4 regions of the Pseudomonas shahriarae genome follow, and region 3 is predicted to be linked to each of the others. Evidence: predicted binding sites of a transcription regulator. Region 3 holds the regulator's gene; each other region holds the start of a gene.

Region 1 (4,755 bases), 3.0 Mb from region 3:
GGTCGGTCTTTACGAAGCGTGATCGCGTCACAGGCCTGTCGTCAATTCACGGCAGACTCAGGGGCGGTCCATTTACTTCAATTACCATCAGGAGATAACCAATGAGTGTACTCGTCGGCAAACAAGCCCCGGATTTCGACGTACCTGCCGTCCTCGGCAATGGCGAAATCGTTGACAGCTTCAAGCTGTCTGAAGCCATCAAAGGCAAATACGGCCTGGTGTTCTTCTACCCGCTGGACTTCACTTTCGTCTGCCCATCCGAGCTGATCGCCCTGGATCACCGCATGGACGACTTCAAGGCACGTAACGTTGAAGTGGTTGCCGTGTCCATCGACTCCCATTTCACCCACAACGCCTGGCGCAACACTGCCATCAATGATGGCGGCATCGGCAAAGTCAAATACACCATGGCTGCCGACATGAAGCACGACATCGCCAAGGCCTACGACGTTGAGTCCGAAGGCGGCGTGGCTTTCCGTGGCGCGTTCCTGATCGACGACAAGGGCGTTGTGCGCTCGCAGATCATCAACGACCTGCCGCTGGGCCGTAACATGGAAGAGCTGATCCGCCTGGTCGACGCTCTGCAATTCCACGAAGAGCACGGCGAAGTCTGCCCAGCCAACTGGAAAAAAGGCGACAAAGGCATGAACGCTTCGCCAGAAGGCGTTGCGGCTTACCTGACCGAGAACGCTGGCAAGCTGTAAGCCAGATTCGCGGTAAAAAAAACCGGCCTGAGAGGGCCGGTTTTTTTATGCGTGGGATTTAGCGACCTGATCAGTCGCTGAAATCTTCCCAGCCGCCCATCTGCTTCCAGCGGTTGACGATGCCGCAGAACAGATCGGCAGTCTTCTCGGTGTCGTAGCGAGCCGAGTGGGCTTCACGACCGTCGAAGTCGATACCGGCAGCCTGGCATGCCTTGGCCAGTACGGTCTGGCCATAAGCCAGGCCAGCCAGGGTCGCGGTGTCGAAGCTGGAGAACGGGTGGAACGGGTTGCGCTTCATGTCCAGGCGCGCCACGGCGGCGTTGAGGAAGCCCAGGTCGAAACTGCTGTTGTGGCCGACCAGGATCGCGCGTTTGCAGCCGTTGGCCTTCAGGGCCTTGCGAACGCCACGGAAGATGTCGGTCAATGCCGCTTCTTCGCTGACGGCCATGCGCAACGGATGGTCGAGCTTGATTCCGGTGAACTCCAGGGCCGCCGCTTCGATGTTGGCACCTTCAAAAGGCTCGACGCGGAAGAAATGGGTGTGTTCTGGATACACAAAGCCTTGTTCGTCCATGCCGATGGTAGTCGCGGCAATTTCCAGCAGCGCATCGGTGGCGCAATTGAAACCGCCGGTTTCTACGTCGATAACGACAGGCAGATAGCCGCGAAAACGCTCGGCCATCGGGTGGCGCGAACCGCCGCCACTGTGTTCCTGTTCGTCGTCGTAATGGTCTTCACTCACGTGTGTTCCTCCAGCAGGCGCCAGCGCAGTGTTTCACCGGCGCGCAGCGGGATAACGGTCAGCTCGCCAAATGGCAGGCTGGTGGGGGCGGTCCAGTCTTCACGGACCAGGGTAATGCGGTCGGTATTCGCCGGCAGGCCGTAGAAGCGCGGGCCATTGAGGCTGGCGAAGGCCTCGAGTTTGTCCAGGGCGTTGCGTGCCTCGAAAGCCTCGGCGTACAGCTCGATCGCCGCATAGGCGGTGTAACAGCCGGCACAGCCGCAGGCAGCTTCCTTGGCGTGCTGGGCGTGGGGGGCCGAGTCGGTACCGAGGAAGAACTTCGCATTGCCACTGGTGGCGGCATCGAGCAGTGCCTCCTGGTGGGTGTTGCGCTTGAGGATCGGCAGGCAATAGAAGTGCGGCCGGATCCCGCCCACCAGCATGTGGTTGCGGTTGTAAAGCAGGTGATGCGCGGTGATGGTCGCGCCAACGTTGGCCGAAGCTTCGGTGACGAATTGCACGGCGTCGGCAGTGGTGATGTGCTCGAACACCACCTTGAGGGTCGGGAACAGCTCGACCACACGGCGCATGTGTTCGTCGATGAAGATCTTCTCGCGATCGAACACATCGACATCACCACGGGTGACTTCACCGTGGATCAGCAGCGGCATGCCCACTTCGGCCATGGCTTCGATGGCGGGCAGGATCTTGTCGATACTGGTCACGCCGGAGTCGGAGTTGGTCGTGGCGCCGGCCGGGTACAGCTTGGCGGCATGCACGTAACCGCTGGCCTTGGCCTCGCGGATTTCTGCGGGCTGGGTGCGGTCGGTCAGGTAGAGCACCATCAACGGTTCAAAGCGGCTGCCGGCCGGTCGTGCAGCGAGGATGCGCTGGCGATAGGCGTCGGCTTCTGCGGCATTGCGCACCGGAGGTACCAGGTTAGGCATGATGATGGCACGGCCAAACGTGCGCGCTACATCAGCCACGGTTTGGGGCAACGCAGCACCATCGCGAAGATGAATATGCCAGTCGTCGGGACGCAGCAGGGTCAGGCGGTCGGACATTGGGGATTCCAGGCGGGTCAATCTGGTGGGAATGCTACCGGAAAAGACTCTTGCAGGCACTCGCTATCAAGTTTTGCAGGGCGCGACCGATATCCCTGGGTATGCCTTAACGATGTATGACGCCTTGTTGTGTTGTAGAAACCAGTGGAGCCGCCCGTGCGCCAGCAATATCTAGCCCTGCTCAGCGTGTTCGCCAGCCTGCCTGCGATGGCCCTGACCTTCCAGACGCGCCTGGAAAATATCGAGTGGAAGGTGGAAGGCGACAAGTTCGAGTGCCGCCTGAGCCAGCCGATCGCCGATTTTGGTTCGGGTGAGTTCGTGCGCCGGGCCGGCGAGCAGGCGACATTTCGCTTGAAAGCCTACAACAGCGCGCTGGGCGTCGGCTCCGCAACACTCTTGGCGGCGGCGGCGCCGTGGCAGCCGGGGCGCGGTGATATCAACCTCGGAGCGGTGCGTGCGGGCAGCGGCGATGTGCTGTTCAACAGCTCCCAGGCCCAGGCCGGGCGCCTGTTCAATGGCTTGCTCGATGGTCGCAGCCCGACTGTGCGCCACTATTCCCGGGATGGCGGCTATTCGGAAATCCGCTTGCTGCCGGTGCGCTTCAACAAGGCCTACAGCGATTACCAGTTATGTACTGCGAAATTGCTGCCGATGAATTTCGAGCAGGTCAAACAGGCTGAAGTCGGCTTTCCGGGTGGCGGTATCGACCTCGACCCGGCGGCCAAGGCCAAGCTGTTGGTCATGCTTGAGTTCATCAAGGCCGACCCTACGGTCAACCATATCGAACTGGACGGCCATTCGGATAACAGCGGCAATCGCCTGACCAATCGCGACCTGTCCCGGCGTCGAGGCCTGGCGGTGATGGACTTCTTCAAGGCCAATGGCATTCCCGAATCGCAGATCGTCCTGCGCTTCCACGGCGAGCGCTATCCGCTGGTGCCCAATACCAACCCGGCCAACCGGGCGAAGAACCGGCGGGTGAATATCCATCTCGACCGGGTGCCAGCCCCCGAGAAACCGGCACCCCAGGCCACCGCCCCGGCGAATGCGGCGGCGACCTCGTAGGCATCGGCCACTCGTCGCTCGCCCGACATAATCTGTCGCTTTATCTTCATTTGCTGTCGCGCCCCTGTAATTTCACGGTTTTGATCGGTAGAATCGACGCCTTTCCGTAAAACCCCGTGGAGTGATGGCATGGCCGACGTAAACAAGGTCGTTCTCGCGTATTCCGGCGGCCTGGACACTTCGGTGATCCTCAAGTGGCTGCAGGATACTTATAACTGTGAAGTGGTGACCTTTACCGCTGACCTGGGTCAGGGCGAAGAGGTCGAACCTGCACGAGCCAAGGCGCAAGCCATGGGCGTCAAAGAGATCTACATTGACGACCTGCGCGAAGAATTCGTCCGCGATTTCGTTTTCCCGATGTTCCGCGCCAACACCGTCTACGAAGGCGAGTACCTGCTGGGTACTTCCATCGCACGTCCGCTGATTGCCAAGCGCCTGATCGAAATCGCCAACGAAACCGGCGCTGACGCCATTTCCCATGGCGCCACCGGCAAAGGCAACGACCAGGTGCGTTTCGAACTGGGCGCCTATGCCCTGAAGCCTGGCGTGAAAGTGATTGCTCCTTGGCGTGAATGGGACCTGCTGTCCCGTGAAAAACTGATGGATTACGCTGAAAAGCACGCCATCCCGATCGAACGCCATGGCAAGAAGAAGTCCCCGTACTCGATGGACGCCAACCTCCTGCACATCTCCTATGAAGGCGGCGTGCTGGAAGACACCTGGACCGAGCACGAAGAAGACATGTGGAAATGGACCGTCTCCCCGGAGAACGCTCCTGACAAGCCGCAGTACCTGGAACTGACCTACCGCAACGGCGACATCGTCGCGCTGGACGGCGTCGAAATGACCCCGGCCACCGTACTGGCGACCCTCAACCGTATCGGTGGCGAGCACGGTATCGGCCGTCTGGACATCGTCGAAAACCGTTACGTGGGCATGAAGTCCCGTGGCTGCTACGAAACCCCGGGCGGCACCATCATGCTGCGCGCTCACCGCGCCATCGAGTCCATCACCCTGGACCGTGAAGTGGCTCACCTCAAAGACGAGCTGATGCCTAAATACGCCAGCCTGATCTACACCGGTTACTGGTGGAGCCCTGAGCGTCTGATGCTGCAGCAGATGATCGACGCCTCCCAGGTCCATGTGAACGGTGTGGTGCGCCTGAAGCTGTACAAGGGCAACGTGATCGTCACCGGCCGCA
Region 2 (4,755 bases), 3.0 Mb from region 3:
GCGGTGATCGACAAGGCGCAGAATGGCCCGTTGCGTGCGCCGTTGGTGGTGGTGGTGATTGCCCGTCTGCAGGAGCACTTCAAGGTGCCCAAGTCCGAGCAATTGCTGGCGGCGGCCTGTGCGGCCCACGGTATTTTGCTGGCGGCGTATGCCCAGGGCATTGGTGCGGTGTGGCGGACCGGGGATTTGTCGTATTCGGCGCATGTGGCCAAGGGGTTGGGGCTGAGTGCGGGTGAGGAAGTGATTGGCTTCCTTTATTTGGGCACTGCGCAAAACCCGCCGCGGACGGCGGCGAAAGAAGACATCACGGCGTTTGTCAGCGCCTGGACCGGTGTTTGACTCACTGCAAATCTGCTGGTGCTGTATGTGGGAGCGGGCTTGCCCGCGATAGCGCAGTGTCAGTCGCCGGATTTATTGACGGGTCCACCGCTATCGCGAGCAAGCCCGCTCCCACATGGGGTATTTCATCGTTTTCCGGACCTGGGTCTACACCCGGAACTGATCCATCAGTTTCATCTGCTGGTTGGCCAATGCATTCAACTGGCTGCTGATCGCCGCCGATTCAGTGGCCTGACCGGTCAAGGTCTCGGTCACGGTACGGATCGCCGAAACGTTGCGGTTGACCTCTTCGGCCACGGCGCTCTGTTCTTCGGCAGCGCTGGCGATTTGCAGGTTCATGTCGCTGATCACCGTCACCGCATCGCTGATCTTGCCCAGGGCCTGGACCGCCTGCTGGATCTGCCCGGCGTTGTTCTGCGCCTGGCTCTGGCTCGAATGCATGGTGGTCACTACCCCACGGGTCGCGCTCTGGATACGTTCGATGACCAGGCGGATTTCTTCCACTGAGTCCTGGGTGCGTCGCGCCAGGTTGCGCACTTCGTCTGCCACTACCGCAAAACCCCGTCCGCTTTCCCCGGCGCGTGCCGCTTCAATCGCCGCGTTGAGCGCCAGCAGGTTGGTCTGCTCGGCAATGCTGCGGATCACCTCCAGCACCGAGCCGATCTGCTCACTGTTGACCGCCAGGGCTTCGACCTCGGTCACCGCCTTGCTGACTTCTTCGGCGAGGGTGGTGATATCGCGGGTACTGCGCTCGATAATCGCCATGCCTTCACGGGCCGATTGATCGGCGCCGCGTGCTGCACTGGCCGCATTTGAGGCGCTGTTGGCCACCTCATGGGCGGTGGCGCTCATCTCGTTGGAGGCGGTGGCCACCTGGTCGATCTCGCGAAATTGCACCTGCATGCCTTCGCTGGTCTGGCGCGCGATTTCCGAGGACTGATCCGCGGTGCCACGGGCTTCAGTGATGCTCTGCTTGATCTGGGCGATGGTCGGCTGCAGCTTGTCGAGGAAGCGATTGAACCAACTGACCAGTTCTCCCAGTTCGTCTTTTTTCGTATAAGTCAGGCGCTGGGTCAGGTCGCCGTCGCCGCTGGCAATATCCTTGAGCATCGCCGCCACGCTGTTGATCGGGCGAGTCACACCCGTCGCGGTCAGCCATATCAGCAGCAGGCCCAGCAGGCCAGCCACGGCGCCCACCAGCAACGCCTGGAGTGTGCCGCGGGCCTGGGCGTCGTCGAGCACGCCTTGCAACTTGACCGAATCGGCCAGCAGCACGTCCTTGGGCAGCGAAATCAACACGCCCCAGGGCTTGGCACCGGCAATCGGCTTGAGCGGATATACCGCGTGGATCGTGTCGTTTTGCTCGCGGACCTTGCGCGTTTCACTGGCCAGCAGTTGCACGATCTCTTTGCCTTCGCCACCAAGCATATCGACGATGCTCTTGCCGACCTTGTCCGGCTCGCCACTGTAGCCAGCGATCAGGCCACTGCTGGAGAGGATTTCCATGATTCCGGCGCCGTCGAACAGCTCTTTTTGCGCGGTATTGGCCGCCGCTTGCAGGGCGTCCAAGGCAATGTCGATGCCGATCACCCCAATCACCTTGCCGTCGGCCAGCAGCGGCAGGGAGATGGTGGTCATCAGCATCGACTTGCCGGCCACTTCGTCGGCGTACGGGTCCAACAGGCAAACGCTGCGGGTATCCCGTGGGCAGGTGTACCAGATGTTGTAGGGCGTGCCGCTGAGATTGAGGGTGGTCTTGGTCAGGTCCGCTTCCACCATGATCGTGTTCAAGCCTTCACCGCCGGCCCGGCTCCAATAGCTGGAGAAACGCCCGGATTCGTTGGAGGCGCGTAGCTTGTCGTCGATAAATTCGCTGTCCTTGCCATCCAGGCCGTTGGGTTCAAACGACAACCAGATCCCCAGCACCTTGGTGTTGCGCTCGAAGGCGGTCTTGATCTGCTGATTGAGCTCCTCGCGCATGGCCCCTGCTTCCAGCGAACGCTTGGCGGCCATGTTGCGCAAGTCCTTGACCTGATCGGCGAGGGCGGTGACCACCAACAGGCTCTCGCCGAAGGCTTTCTGTACTTGCACCGCCTGCTCGGCGGCCTTGGCTTGGAGCAGGTTTTCCACGCTGGTGGTGAGCATCTGCGAACTTGAGGCGCTGACCAGTTGGTCGTTCTGGTTGGTCTGGTAGATGTTCAGGCTGACGATCAGCGCAATCACCCCCAACAGGCAGAGGCCGGAGAGCAGCACGATTTTCAAGCGGATGGAGAGGGTGTCGAACATGGGCTTACTCGCGATTGGACTTGTTGGTGTGCAAGCAGGGCAACGGCCAAGTCCATTCGGCGCTATGCCCGGAACATCGGCACCGACGGGTAATTCATGAGGAATAGGCGATGAGCGGTAGGGCGCTCAGGCGGGGGGTCGCGCCAGGCGCTCGGGGCGTGACCAGATCCACAGGTTGCCCAGGCACATGCCGGCGATCGCCAGGTAGATCGGCCACCCGTGATCGAGCATCACCAGCATCAGGCCGGCACACAGCAGCATGCTCATGGTGGCGCTGACCTTGGCCCGGCGCGCGATGATCTTGCCGTTGCGCCAGTTGAACAGGATCGGCCCGAACAGCCGGTGGTTTTCCAGCCACGCGCTCAGGCGCGGCGAGCTCTTGGTGGCAGCCCAGGCGGCCAGCAGGATGAATTCGGTGGTGGGCAGGCCCGGTATGACAATTGCGATCAAGCCGATCCCCAGGCTGACATAGGCCAGCAGGCCGAACAGGATTCGGGCGAGCTTGGAGGAGGAGGGGGCGGGGGCTGTCATAGGTACGATTTGTCTGGGTTTCGAAAAATCTGCAAATGGAGCGCGATCAACATGTGGGGGCTGGCTTGCCTGCGATGCGGACGCTTCGGTGTATGAGTTGGACCGAGGCGATGCTATCGCAGGCAAGCCAGCTCCCACACAAGCCAGCTCCCACATTCATGGCATGCCAGCAGCGGGTCAGGCCAGTTCTGGGGCGCTAGCGTACGCCTGTTCCAGCAACACGGTGAAGCGTACAAAGGCATCCACTGCACCTTTTTCCGCCGCCGCTTCTTCTTCGGCGCTCAGTTCCAGGCTATCGAGGGTGCGGGTGAAGCGCTTCCAACCTTCGGCACGGCCACCGGCCGGCTCGCCGAGGTGGCGGGCCCCGAAGGTTTCGCTCAGGCCCAGGCCAACGGCACGTTTGATCAGGAATGCCGCGCCCAGCTTGGAGCCTTCGGAGACGAACAGCCAGCCCAGGGCCTCGGCCTTGCTCGGGTTCTGCACGGCACCGGCCACGGGGGCAGGCACTTCGGTGTCCAGGTCGGCCAGGTCCAGCTTGGCGGCGTCGGCGCGGCAGCGCTCGGCCAGGTCGGGTACCAGCTTGATCAGCTCGGGATCGTTGTACAGCGCCACCAGTTCCGACTGGAACAGGTACTGCGCGACCACGAAACGGGCGAAGTTGGCCTGGGTTTCAAACGGGGCGTGAGCCTTGACCAGGGCGTCGAGCTTGGTGTGTGGCTCGTGGGTGATCTGGTTCAGGCGCTGGGAGCGCAGGCTTGCGCGTTCTGTGGTGGTGGAAGCGGTCATTGGATGTCCTTGAGAAGGAAAAGCGCCTTGTTGCCAGGCTGTTATTACTAGACGAACAAGAAGACGCGTCACAGTAAAAAATCCTCACCCCGGCCGGCGATAAAGCCGGCGAGGCGGGGTTGCGTGGGTCAGATGTCCCAGATCAGGTTGATCGCAAAGTTACGCCCTGGCTGGGTCAGGCGGTCCAGGCTGGCCGGCGAGGTCACGCCGGCTTCGCCCACGCCGTCGTAGCTGCGCACGTCATCCCAGTTCCAGTATTTCTTGTCGGTCAGGTTGTACAGGCCGCCGTTGACGGTCAGCTCGTCGGTGACTTTGTAGAAGCCGGTCAGGTCGACGATGCCAAAGCCCGGGGTCTTGAACGGGCCGTTGGCCTTGATGCCGGTCGGGGTAAAGAACGTGGCGCTGTCCACCCGGTTCTGTTTCTTGACCAGGGTCCAACTGACCAGCGCACCGTAGGTGTCCTGGTCGTAGCCCAGGCCGAATACACCCTTGAGCGGGTTGACGCTGTTCAGCGGCTGGCCGGTTTCATCGTTGCGGCCGTGGGCGTAGGCAATCGCGCCTTTGCTGTACAGGCCTTGCGGTGCGCCGAAGGCGTCCAGGTTCAGGCGCCCTTTGACCTCCATGCCCTTGATGGTGGCGCGCTTGATATTGCCGGGCTGGAAGATGGTACCGGTTGGGCTCAGCGCGGCGTTGTCCTCGTCAATAAAGTCACGGTACTTGTTATAGAACACCGCGACGTCGAAATTGCCTGAGTCGAAGTTGCCACGGATTCCGGTTTCGTAGCTCTTGCTGGTTTCCGGCTTGAGGTTCGAG
Region 3 (4,755 bases):
GTTTTCATCACCGCGGTCTGCAGGTCGGCAGTGACCACGTCGAGGTTCGACACGGCCTTTTGCATGGCTTCGTCGCCACTGCTCAAGCCCAGGCGTACCAGGCGGTTACGCACCAGCACCAGTTCGCCGACCATGTTCATGATGTCGTCCAGGCGCGCGGTATCGACCCGCACGGTGGTTTCGGCTTCACTGGCCGGGGCTTTGTCGGCAGGTGCCGGAGCGCGGGCTGGCGCCGGGGCGGCGGCACGGGCGGGAGCCGGTGCTGCGGCCTTGGCAGCAACGGGTGCAGGCTTGGCCACCGCTGCGGTGGCGGTCGCGGCGGCTGCGGCGGCAGGTGCCACCTCGGAAAACTTGCCCTTGCCGTGCAACTCATCCAGCAGGGATTCGAATTCGTGATCGCTGATCAGGCCATCCGCCGCCGGAGCGACAGCCGGCGCCGCAGCCGGTGCAGCCGCAGCCGCCGCAGCGACTGCCGGCAACGCCTCGGCAGCAAACGAGCCCTTGCCATGCAACTGATCCAGCAGTGCTTCAAATTCGTCGTCGGTGATATCGGTGCTGGCCGCTGGCGCAGCAGGCTCCACCGGCGTCGGTGCGGCTGCCACGGCGTCCGGGGCGAACTGGCCCTTGCCGTGCAACTGGTCGAGCAATGACTCGAACTCGGCGTCGGTGATGTCTTCGGTGGTCGGCACCATCGGCGGCGCAGCTGCGGCCGGGGCTTCTGCCTCGGCCTTGACCGCATTGAGGGAGTCCAGCAGTTGCTCGAACTCGCTGTCAGTGACGTCGGGTTCGGCCACTGGCTCAGGCGCCGCCTCAACCACCGGGGCGGCAGCTACCGCGCCAGGCTCTGCCAGGCGCGCCAGGGCGGCCAGCAGTTCCGGGGTGGCAGCCGTAATGGGTGCGCGTTCGCGCACTTCATTGAACATGCCGTTGACCGCGTCCAGGGCTTCGAGGATCACGTCCATCAATTCCGAATCAACGTGCCGCTCACCCTTGCGCAGGATGTCGAACACGTTTTCGGCGATGTGGCAGCACTCCACCAGCTCATGGAGCTGGAGGAAGCCGGCGCCCCCTTTTACAGTGTGAAAACCGCGAAAAATTGCATTGAGCAGGTTCGCATCATCCGGTCGGCTTTCCAGCTCGACCAGTTGCTCGGACAACTGCTCTAGAATTTCGCCGGCCTCTACAAGGAAATCCTGAAGGATTTCTTCATCGGCGCCGAAGCTCATATTGCGTGCTCCTTAGAAGCCTAAACTGGACAGCAAATCGTCTACGTCATCTTGACCTGACATAACGTCTTCACGTTTATCGGCATGAATCTGCGGACCTTCACCCTTGGCGAGGTGTTTTTGTGGATCTTTTTCCGAGAGGATCGCTTCGCGGTCGTGTTCGATGCCGGCAAAACGGTCGACTTGGCCAGCCATCAGCACCAGTTTGAGCAGGTTGCTTTCCACTTCGGTGACCAGCAGGGTCACGCGCTTGATCACCTGACCGGTAAGGTCCTGGTAATCCTGGGCCAGCAGAATGTCATTGAGGTTGCTGGAAACCGTACGGTTTTCCTGCTCGCTGCGTGACAGGAAGCCTTCGACCCGACGCGCCAGGTCACGAAATTCTTCAGCGCCCACTTCGCGCCGCATGAAGCGGCCCCAGTCGGTGCTCAACGCCTTGGCCTCGTTGGCCATGCCGTTCACCAGGGGCGTGGCGTTTTCCACCAGGTCCATGGTGCGATTGGCTGCCGCCTCAGTCAGCCTGACCACATAGGACAGGCGTTCGGTGGCATCAGTGATCTGCGAGATTTCCTCGGCCTGGGGCATGTGCGGGTCGATCTGGAAATTGACGATCGCACTGTGCAACTCACGGGTGAGCTTGCCCACTTCCTGATACAGGCCGCGGTCGCGGGTCTGGTTGAGCTCATGGATCAACTGCACTGCGTCGCCGAACTGGCCTTTTTCCAGGCTTTCGACGAGTTGGTGAGCATGTTTTTTCAGGGTCGACTCAAAGTCGGCCTGCGATGATTCTTTATGCTCCATAGCTCCCCCGTGGCAGCATCAATGACCGATGCGTTCGAAGATTTTTTCAATCTTCTCTTTCAAGGCCAGTGCAGTGAATGGCTTGACCACGTAGCCGTTGACCCCGGCCTGGGCGGCTTCGATGATCTGTTCACGCTTGGCTTCAGCGGTCACCATCAGCACAGGCAGGCTGCGCAGCTTTTCATCAGCGCGCACGTGGCGCAGTAGATCAATGCCGGTCATGCCAGGCATGTTCCAGTCAGTTACCAGAAAGTCGATGCTCCCGCTGTTGAGGATCGGAATCGCCGTAATGCCGTCATCCGCCTCGACCGTGTTAGTGAACCCAAGGTCACGCAACAGGTTTTTTATGATCCGCCGCATCGTTGAGAAGTCATCAACGATGAGGATTTTCATGTTCTTGTCCAATTCGACCTCCAAGCAGTCTTAAACGCGTCCAGCACCTGGGCGCGCCATATCATTCAACAGGCATTACACAAAAAGGACTGCTGGGCACATCACGGGCCGCTCCCGCCGGGCTTGCGCCCTGGCGGTTATCGTTCGCAGTGTCCCCACACTGCCTGTCAGCGCGCTCGCCACTCTCCCAAACGCCCCCGCAAGCGGGCCGCGCATTGGCTATGAAGCTGGCTGACCCGCGATTCGCTGACCCCCAGGACCTCACCGATTTCCTTGAGGTTCAGCTCTTCGTCGTAGTACAGCGCCAACACCAGCCGCTCACGTTCCGGCAGATTGGCAATCGCCTCTGCCAGGGCGCCCTGGAAGCGTTCATCTTCCAGGTCGCGTGAAGGCTCCTGGTGAGCACTCGCGCCATCCTCATGCAGCCCTTCATGTTCGCCGTCCTGTAGCAGGTCGTCGAAACTGAACAGGCGGCTGCCCAAGGTATCGTTCAAAATCCCGTAGTAATCGTCGAGACTCAATTGGAGTTCGGCCGCAACTTCGTGATCTTTAGCGTCGCGACCGGTTTTTGCTTCAATTGAGCGAATTGCGTCACTCACCATCCGGGTATTGCGGTGGACCGAACGCGGCGCCCAATCACCTTTACGCACCTCATCGAGCATCGCGCCACGGATACGGATACCCGCATACGTCTCGAAACTCGCACCCTTGCTCGCGTCGTACTTGGTCGACACTTCGAGCAGGCCGATCATGCCCGCCTGGATCAGGTCTTCGACCTGGACACTGGCGGGCAGGCGTGCCAGCAGGTGGTAGGCAATGCGCTTGACCAGGGGCGCATAGCGCTCGATCAATTCGCCCTGGCTGTCACGCGCCGACTTTTTGTAAAGGTTGTAGCCGCTGGCTGTCATAGCACCGGTCCTGCACTCGTCTGATGCACCAATCGCTCGACGAAAAACTCCAGATGCCCCCGGGGATTGGCGGGCAGTGGCCAGGTATCGACCTTCTGAGCAATTGCCTTGAACGCCAACGCGCATTTCGAACGAGGGAACGCTTCATAGACTGCACGCTGCTTTTGCACAGCCTTGCGCACACACTCGTCATAGGGAACTGCGCCGACGTATTGTAAGGCGACATCGAGGAAGCGATCCGTGACCTTGGTCAACTTGGCGAACAGGTTGCGCCCTTCTTGCGGGCTCTGGGCCATGTTGGCCAGCACGCGGAAGCGGTTCATGCCGTAGTCGCGGTTGAGCAGTTTGATCAGGGCGTAGGCGTCGGTGATCGAGGTGGGCTCGTCGCAGACCACCAGCAAGACTTCCTGCGCGGCGCGCACGAAGCTGACCACGGACTCGCCAATCCCGGCGGCGGTGTCGATCACCAGCACGTCGAGGTTGTCGCCGATATCACTGAAGGCCTGGATCAGGCCGGCATGCTGCGCCGGGCTCAGATGCACCATGCTCTGGGTGCCGGAGGCGGCCGGGACGATGCGAATCCCCCCGGGCCCCTGTAACAGCACATCGCGCAGCTCACAGCGGCCCTCAATGACATCGGCCAGGGTATGTTTGGGCGTCAGTCCCAGCAGAACGTCAACGTTCGCCAGGCCCAGGTCGGCATCCAGCAGCATGACGCGGCGGCCAAGCTCTGCCAGGGCCAGGGACAAATTCACTGACACGTTAGTTTTCCCGACGCCACCTTTGCCGCCGGTCACCGCGATCACCTGTACGGGATGCATGCTGCCCATGTTCTTTCTTTACCTTGTCTTGCTTAGCCGCAGGCTACATAGGGTGGCCGCGGTAGCAGACCATCAATGTAGGTACATTGCACTGTGTTCATGTTGCCTTTCAGCCGACCCGTTTGGCTGGGTTGTGATAGAGGTCGGCGAACATATCCGCCATCGCCTCTTCACTGGGTTCATCCTGCATTTGCACACTGACCGCACGGCTGACCAACTGATGACGGCGCGGCAGATGTAAGTCATCCGGGATCCGCGGCCCGTCGGTCAGGTAGGCGACCGGTAATTCATGGCTGATGGCAAGGCTCAACACTTCGCCCAGGCTTGCGGTTTCATCCAGCTTAGTCAGGATACAACCGGCCAGCCCGCAACGTTTGTAGCTGTGGTACGCAGCAGTCAGAACCTGTTTTTGGCTGGTGGTTGCAAGTACCAGGTAATTTTTCGACTTGATCCCGCGCCCGGCCAGGCTTTCCAGTTGCATGCGCAATGCCGGGTCGCTGGCTTGCAGGCCGGCGGTATCAATCAGCACCACGCGCTTGCGCAGCAGTGGGTCGAGGGCGTTGGCCAGGGACTGGCCCGGGTCGACATGGGTCACCGGCACATTGA
Region 4 (4,755 bases), 2.6 Mb from region 3:
GAAAAATTCGAGCCCTTGGATTTTAAAGAGCCTACTTATGAAATATTAAAGAGAATGATGTTCACCACACCACCACCAAGCTTGGTGAAACTATTCTCACGATCTCGCCCGTTAATCTGGGACAGATTGAGCTCTGTTGAACTTTCGAAATTTGAACTGGCTATCGCCACGACGGAACACATCCACATTTTACGCTCTTTCCTAGAGGCTCGTGAGTCGATAGTCCACTACTTAAAGTCCTACCCTTTGCAAGTGACCAATATCGATATAAGCAAGGATCACTTGCTATTTAATAGCACAGATCAAAAATTTGTTAGTCACTGGGGACTATGGAGCCTTGAGCCTGTCGGGGCCGGCTGGCCCACTTCACACAAGGAACTGATTCGCCTTGAAGGTCTATTTAACGACCTGCAGAACTCCAGGCCAGATATGGCTGAGCTCTCTATTAACGACTTGAAACTATCAGCACTTCTATTTGCGCTAGACAAACTTCTGATCAAACAACAATTTATTTCGGCAGCGTTGCTGTTACCGGAAATAATGAGTGCCTACACCCACCTTACACTTAAAACGCCGGAGACGTCACATTGACCCGCATAGCAATGATCGTCTGGAATGAATTCCGCAACGACGCCCGTGTATTAAAAGAGGCGCAGACGCTTCAAGCTGCCGGCTACGCCGTAACCGTGTTCGCCCTGCACACACCGGGCGTCACCCAAGAGAAAGAGACACTGCCGGGCGGTATCAACGTGGTGCGTGTTGCACGCAGTCCATTGTGGAAGCTGCGCAAAACCAAAACTGGCGGCGCAGCTTCTGCACCGGCCTCAGCCAGCGGCCCTATCGGTCGCTTGAGCCCGACCAGGCAAGCGCTGCGGATTGTCGCGCGGTTGTGGACCCATGCAGGGTTGCTGGCGCGGATCGCCTGGCATCGCGCCGCAGTGGTGCACGCCCATGACGTCAATACACTGCCAACGGCATGGTTGGCGGCGAAACTCAGTGGCGCCCGCGTGGTGTATGACGCCCATGAAATCAGCACCAGCCGCGAAGGCTATAACAGCTTTCGCGGCCTGGTCGCGCGGGTCGAAGGCGTGTTGATGCCCCGAGTGCAGGGCAGCATTACCACTACAGATGCGCGGGCCAAGTTTTTTGCTCGGGCCTATGGCGTGCCACGCCCGGTGGTGTTGCAGAACCGACCGCGCTTGACGGTCAGCCCCGCCAGTCAGCGGATTCGCCAGGAGCTGCAGTTGCAGCAGCCATGGCCAATCATCATTTATCAGGGTGGGTTGCAGCAGGGCCGAGGCCTGGAGCGCTTGGTACGGATCTCGGCCTCAGTCAAGGACGCCTATTTCGTGTTCATTGGTGGCGGCAGGCTGACGGCGCCATTGACCGCGTTGAGCCAGGAACTCGGACTGACGGAGCGTGTGCATTTCATTCCAACCGTCTCGTTGGCCGATCTGCCCAGCTACACCGCCTCTGCAGACATTGGCGTGCAGCCCATTGAAAACACCTGCCTGAACCACTTCACCACCGACTCCAACAAATTATTCGAGTACCTGATTGCCGGCCTGCCCGTCGTCGCGACTGACCTGCCGGAGATTCGCCGTATCATCAGAGCGTTCGACATCGGTTTGCTGGTGCGCGAAAGCGACGACCAGCAGTTGATCGATGCACTCAATCGCCTGGTAAGCGATCCGCAACTGCGCCGCACCCTGGCGGCCAATGCCGTAAATGCCGCGGCCCAATTGAACTGGGAGCAACAGGAAGAACTGTTGGTCAACCTGTATGGCCGCGTTCTCAAGGGCCAGACTTACTGCGCTGACGCTCGCCAATGACCGTCCGCATTCTTCTCTTGAGCTTCTATTACCCGCCTGATCTGGCGGCGGGTTCGTTCAGGGTCGAAGCCTTGGTAAGGGCGCTGCTTGAGCAAAATAACTGCAAATTGCACATTGACCTGATCACCACGCAACCGAATCGCTATCACTCCTACAAAGCGCCGGCTGAAAGCACTCAAGGCTTCTCGCGACTGTCGATCACGCGCATTGACTTGCCGCCCCATAAAAATGGCGTCGTTGACCAGGCCAAGGCATTCCTCTCCTACGCCTTGGGGGCCCGTAAAGCCGCTCGTGGTAAAGACTACGATTTGGTGGTGGCGTCCTCTTCAAGATTGATGACTGCTGCCTTGGGCGCGTCGATTTCGTTCCAGAGCAAAACGCCGCTATACCTCGATATACGCGACATCTTCGTAGAGACGCTACCAGAGCTGTATCCCGGTATGGTCGGCCGGACCATGACGTATTTCTTTTCGTGGGTGGAACGCCTGACCATTCGCCAGGCAACTCAGGTCAACCTGATTTCGCCGGGTTTTCTGGGGTACTTCAACGAACGCTACCCCCACAGGTGTTTTTCCACCCATACCAATGGTGTGGATGACCTTTTCCTGCAACCGTTGACCAATCTGGAAAAACTACGCGCGCCCTCGACCGAGCTGAAAATCGTGTACGCGGGCAATATCGGCGCTGGCCAGGGGCTGGATAGAATCATTCCGGCGATGGCTGAACAGCTTGAAGGTCTCGCGCAGTTCTACATCATTGGTGACGGTGGAGCTGCCGATAAGCTTCGGCAAGCGCTGGCCAGTAAAAACATCTCCAATGTGAAACTGATAGCGCCGACCAAACGCTCAAACCTGATCGATCATTACCGGGAAGCTGACATACTTTTCCTGCACCTCAACACCTTCAAATCCTTTCGACGGGTTTTGCCTTCCAAGCTGTTTGAATATGCAGCGACTGGCAAACCCATCCTGGCGGGTTTGGGGGGGTATGCAAGACAGTTCACCAAGTCGAAAATTGCCAATGCCACGGTGTTCGAACCCGGCGACCTCAACGGTGCGATGGAAGCACTGAATCGCCTGGAACTGACATCAATAAACCGTTCGGTTTTTGTCGAGGATTACTCCCGCGTCGCTATTCAGCAGCGCATGGCGTTGGACGTATTGGGCACACCGGAATTGAGCAATGGCCCCTCAACCAGGTATCTGCGCCTCAAACGCTGGATCTTCATCCAGATCGACTGGATCGGTGCGGGCTCGCGCTACCCGGTTGTTGCCGAAGTATTGACAGCGTCCTTTCTGGGCTGAGAGCTACCGGGTATAGAGCGGTTCCCGCCATTATTTACATTTCAGTAAAGATTCCCTTCAACCATTGCCTCAGCCTGCCGACAACCTGACAAAGCCTTGCGGATTGAATCAATATGCGTAACAACCAGCCCGTTACCCAGCGCGAACGTACCTTCCCCGCTCAACAACGGTTGATCTCCACGACCGATGCCAAAGGCGTGATCACTTACTGCAACGATGCGTTTGTCGAGATCAGTGGGTTTTCCCGGGATGAACTGATGCGCGCCCCGCACAACCTGGTTCGCCACCCGGATGTGCCGGCGGCCGTGTTCGCGCATATGTGGACGACGCTCAAACAAGGCTTGCCATGGATGGGCATCGTTAAGAACCGCTGCAAGACCGGCGATCACTACTGGGTCAACGCCTACGTGACCCCGGTGTTCGACGGCGAACAGGTGATCGGCTACGAATCGGTGCGGGTCAAGCCGACCGCCGAGCAGATCCGCCGTGCCGAAGCGCTGTACCAACGAATCAACCAGGGCAAGTCGGCCATCCCGCGCAGCGATAAATGGTTGCCGGTACTGCAGGACTGGCTGCCGTTTATCCTGGTCAGCCAATTGAGCTTCCTGATCGGCGTCTGGTTCGACTCCCACTGGGGGTTTGCCCTGGCCGCCGCCTTGTCGGTGCCCCTGGGTCTGCTCGGCCTGAGCTGGCAGCAGCGCGGCCTCAAGCGCCTGCTGCGCCTGGCCGAACAGACCACCTCCGACCCGCTGATTGCGCAGATGTACACCGACAGCCGTGGCGCGCAGGCGCGACTGGAGATGTCGATCCTCAGCCAGGAAGCCCGCCTGAAGACCTGCCTGACCCGTTTGCAGGACACCGCCGAGCACCTCAACGACCAGGCGCGCCAGTCCAACACCCTGGCCCACAACAGCTCAACCGGCCTGGAACGCCAGCGCGTCGAGACCGAGCAGGTGGCCACCGCCGTCAATCAGATGGCTGCTACTACCCAGGAAGTCGCCAGCCATGTACAGCGCACGGCCGATGCGACCCAGGAAGCCAATCGCCTGACCAGCCGCGGCCGGGACATTGCCGGGGAAACCCGCGAGGCCATCCAGCGCCTGTCGGTGGTGGTTGGAGAGACCGGGACAACCGTGACCCAACTGGCCAAGGACAGCGATGAGATTGGCGGTGTTGTAGATGTGATCAAAGGCATTGCCGACCAGACCAACCTGCTTGCCCTCAACGCCGCCATCGAAGCGGCGCGTGCCGGTGAGATGGGCCGTGGGTTTGCGGTGGTGGCCGATGAAGTGCGGCAGCTGGCGCAACGCACCAGCGAATCCACCGGGCAGATCCATGCCCTGATCGCCAAGCTGCAACAGACCGCCAGCACCGCCGTGCAGACCATGGATGCCGGGCATCGCCAGGCTGAAGAAGGCGTGGCACGGGTGATGGAAGCTGACGCGGCGCTGGTGGGGATCAGTGAGGCGGTGGCCCATATTACCGACATGACCACCCAGATCGCCGCCGCGACCGAGGAGCAAAGCTCGGTGGCCGAAGAGATCAGCCGCAATATCAGCACCATTGCGCTGTTGGCGGACCAGACTTCGGAGCAGGCGTTGAACTCGGCGCAGTTGAGT

Evidence for each region. The regulator FliA, encoded in region 3, starts transcription of late flagellar genes. The targets are predictions, from matches to a motif close to CTAAAGTTTNNNNNNNNNNNGCCGNTAA.
Region 1: a site for FliA is predicted at 2,555-2,582, ahead of HU773_RS22225 (flagellar protein MotY). Genes of this name have one in related genera too.
Region 2: a site for FliA is predicted at 2,699-2,726, ahead of HU773_RS21835 (methyl-accepting chemotaxis protein). Genes of this name have one in related genera too.
Region 4: a site for FliA is predicted at 3,193-3,220, ahead of HU773_RS19720 (methyl-accepting chemotaxis protein). Genes of this name have one in related genera too.

Annotation. Positions count from the first base shown of each region.
Region 1 is NZ_CP077085.1:4,973,783-4,978,537, reverse strand. It holds gene HU773_RS22240 (peroxiredoxin) at 102-704, shown strand; gene rnt (ribonuclease T) at 775-1,446, opposite strand; gene pyrC (dihydroorotase) at 1,443-2,489, opposite strand; gene HU773_RS22225 (flagellar protein MotY) at 2,646-3,554, shown strand; gene HU773_RS22220 (argininosuccinate synthase) at 3,684-4,755, shown strand, end outside.
Region 2 is NZ_CP077085.1:4,892,706-4,897,460, reverse strand. It holds gene HU773_RS21840 (nitroreductase family protein) at 1-339, shown strand, start outside; gene HU773_RS21835 (methyl-accepting chemotaxis protein) at 487-2,625, opposite strand; gene HU773_RS21830 (YbaN family protein) at 2,752-3,156, opposite strand; gene HU773_RS21825 (biliverdin-producing heme oxygenase) at 3,334-3,942, opposite strand; gene HU773_RS21820 (TonB-dependent receptor) at 4,071-4,755, opposite strand, start outside.
Region 3 is NZ_CP077085.1:1,887,665-1,892,419, reverse strand. It holds gene HU773_RS08495 (chemotaxis protein CheA) at 1-1,226, opposite strand, end outside; gene HU773_RS08490 (protein phosphatase CheZ) at 1,239-2,027, opposite strand; gene HU773_RS08485 (chemotaxis response regulator CheY) at 2,046-2,420, opposite strand; gene fliA (RNA polymerase sigma factor FliA) at 2,588-3,328, opposite strand; gene fleN (flagellar synthesis regulator FleN) at 3,325-4,158, opposite strand; gene flhF (flagellar biosynthesis GTPase FlhF) at 4,259-4,755, opposite strand, start outside.
Region 4 is NZ_CP077085.1:4,444,398-4,449,152, forward strand. It holds gene HU773_RS19705 (hypothetical protein) at 1-591, shown strand, start outside; gene HU773_RS19710 (glycosyltransferase family 4 protein) at 588-1,832, shown strand; gene HU773_RS19715 (glycosyltransferase family 4 protein) at 1,829-3,136, shown strand; gene HU773_RS19720 (methyl-accepting chemotaxis protein) at 3,250-4,755, shown strand, end outside.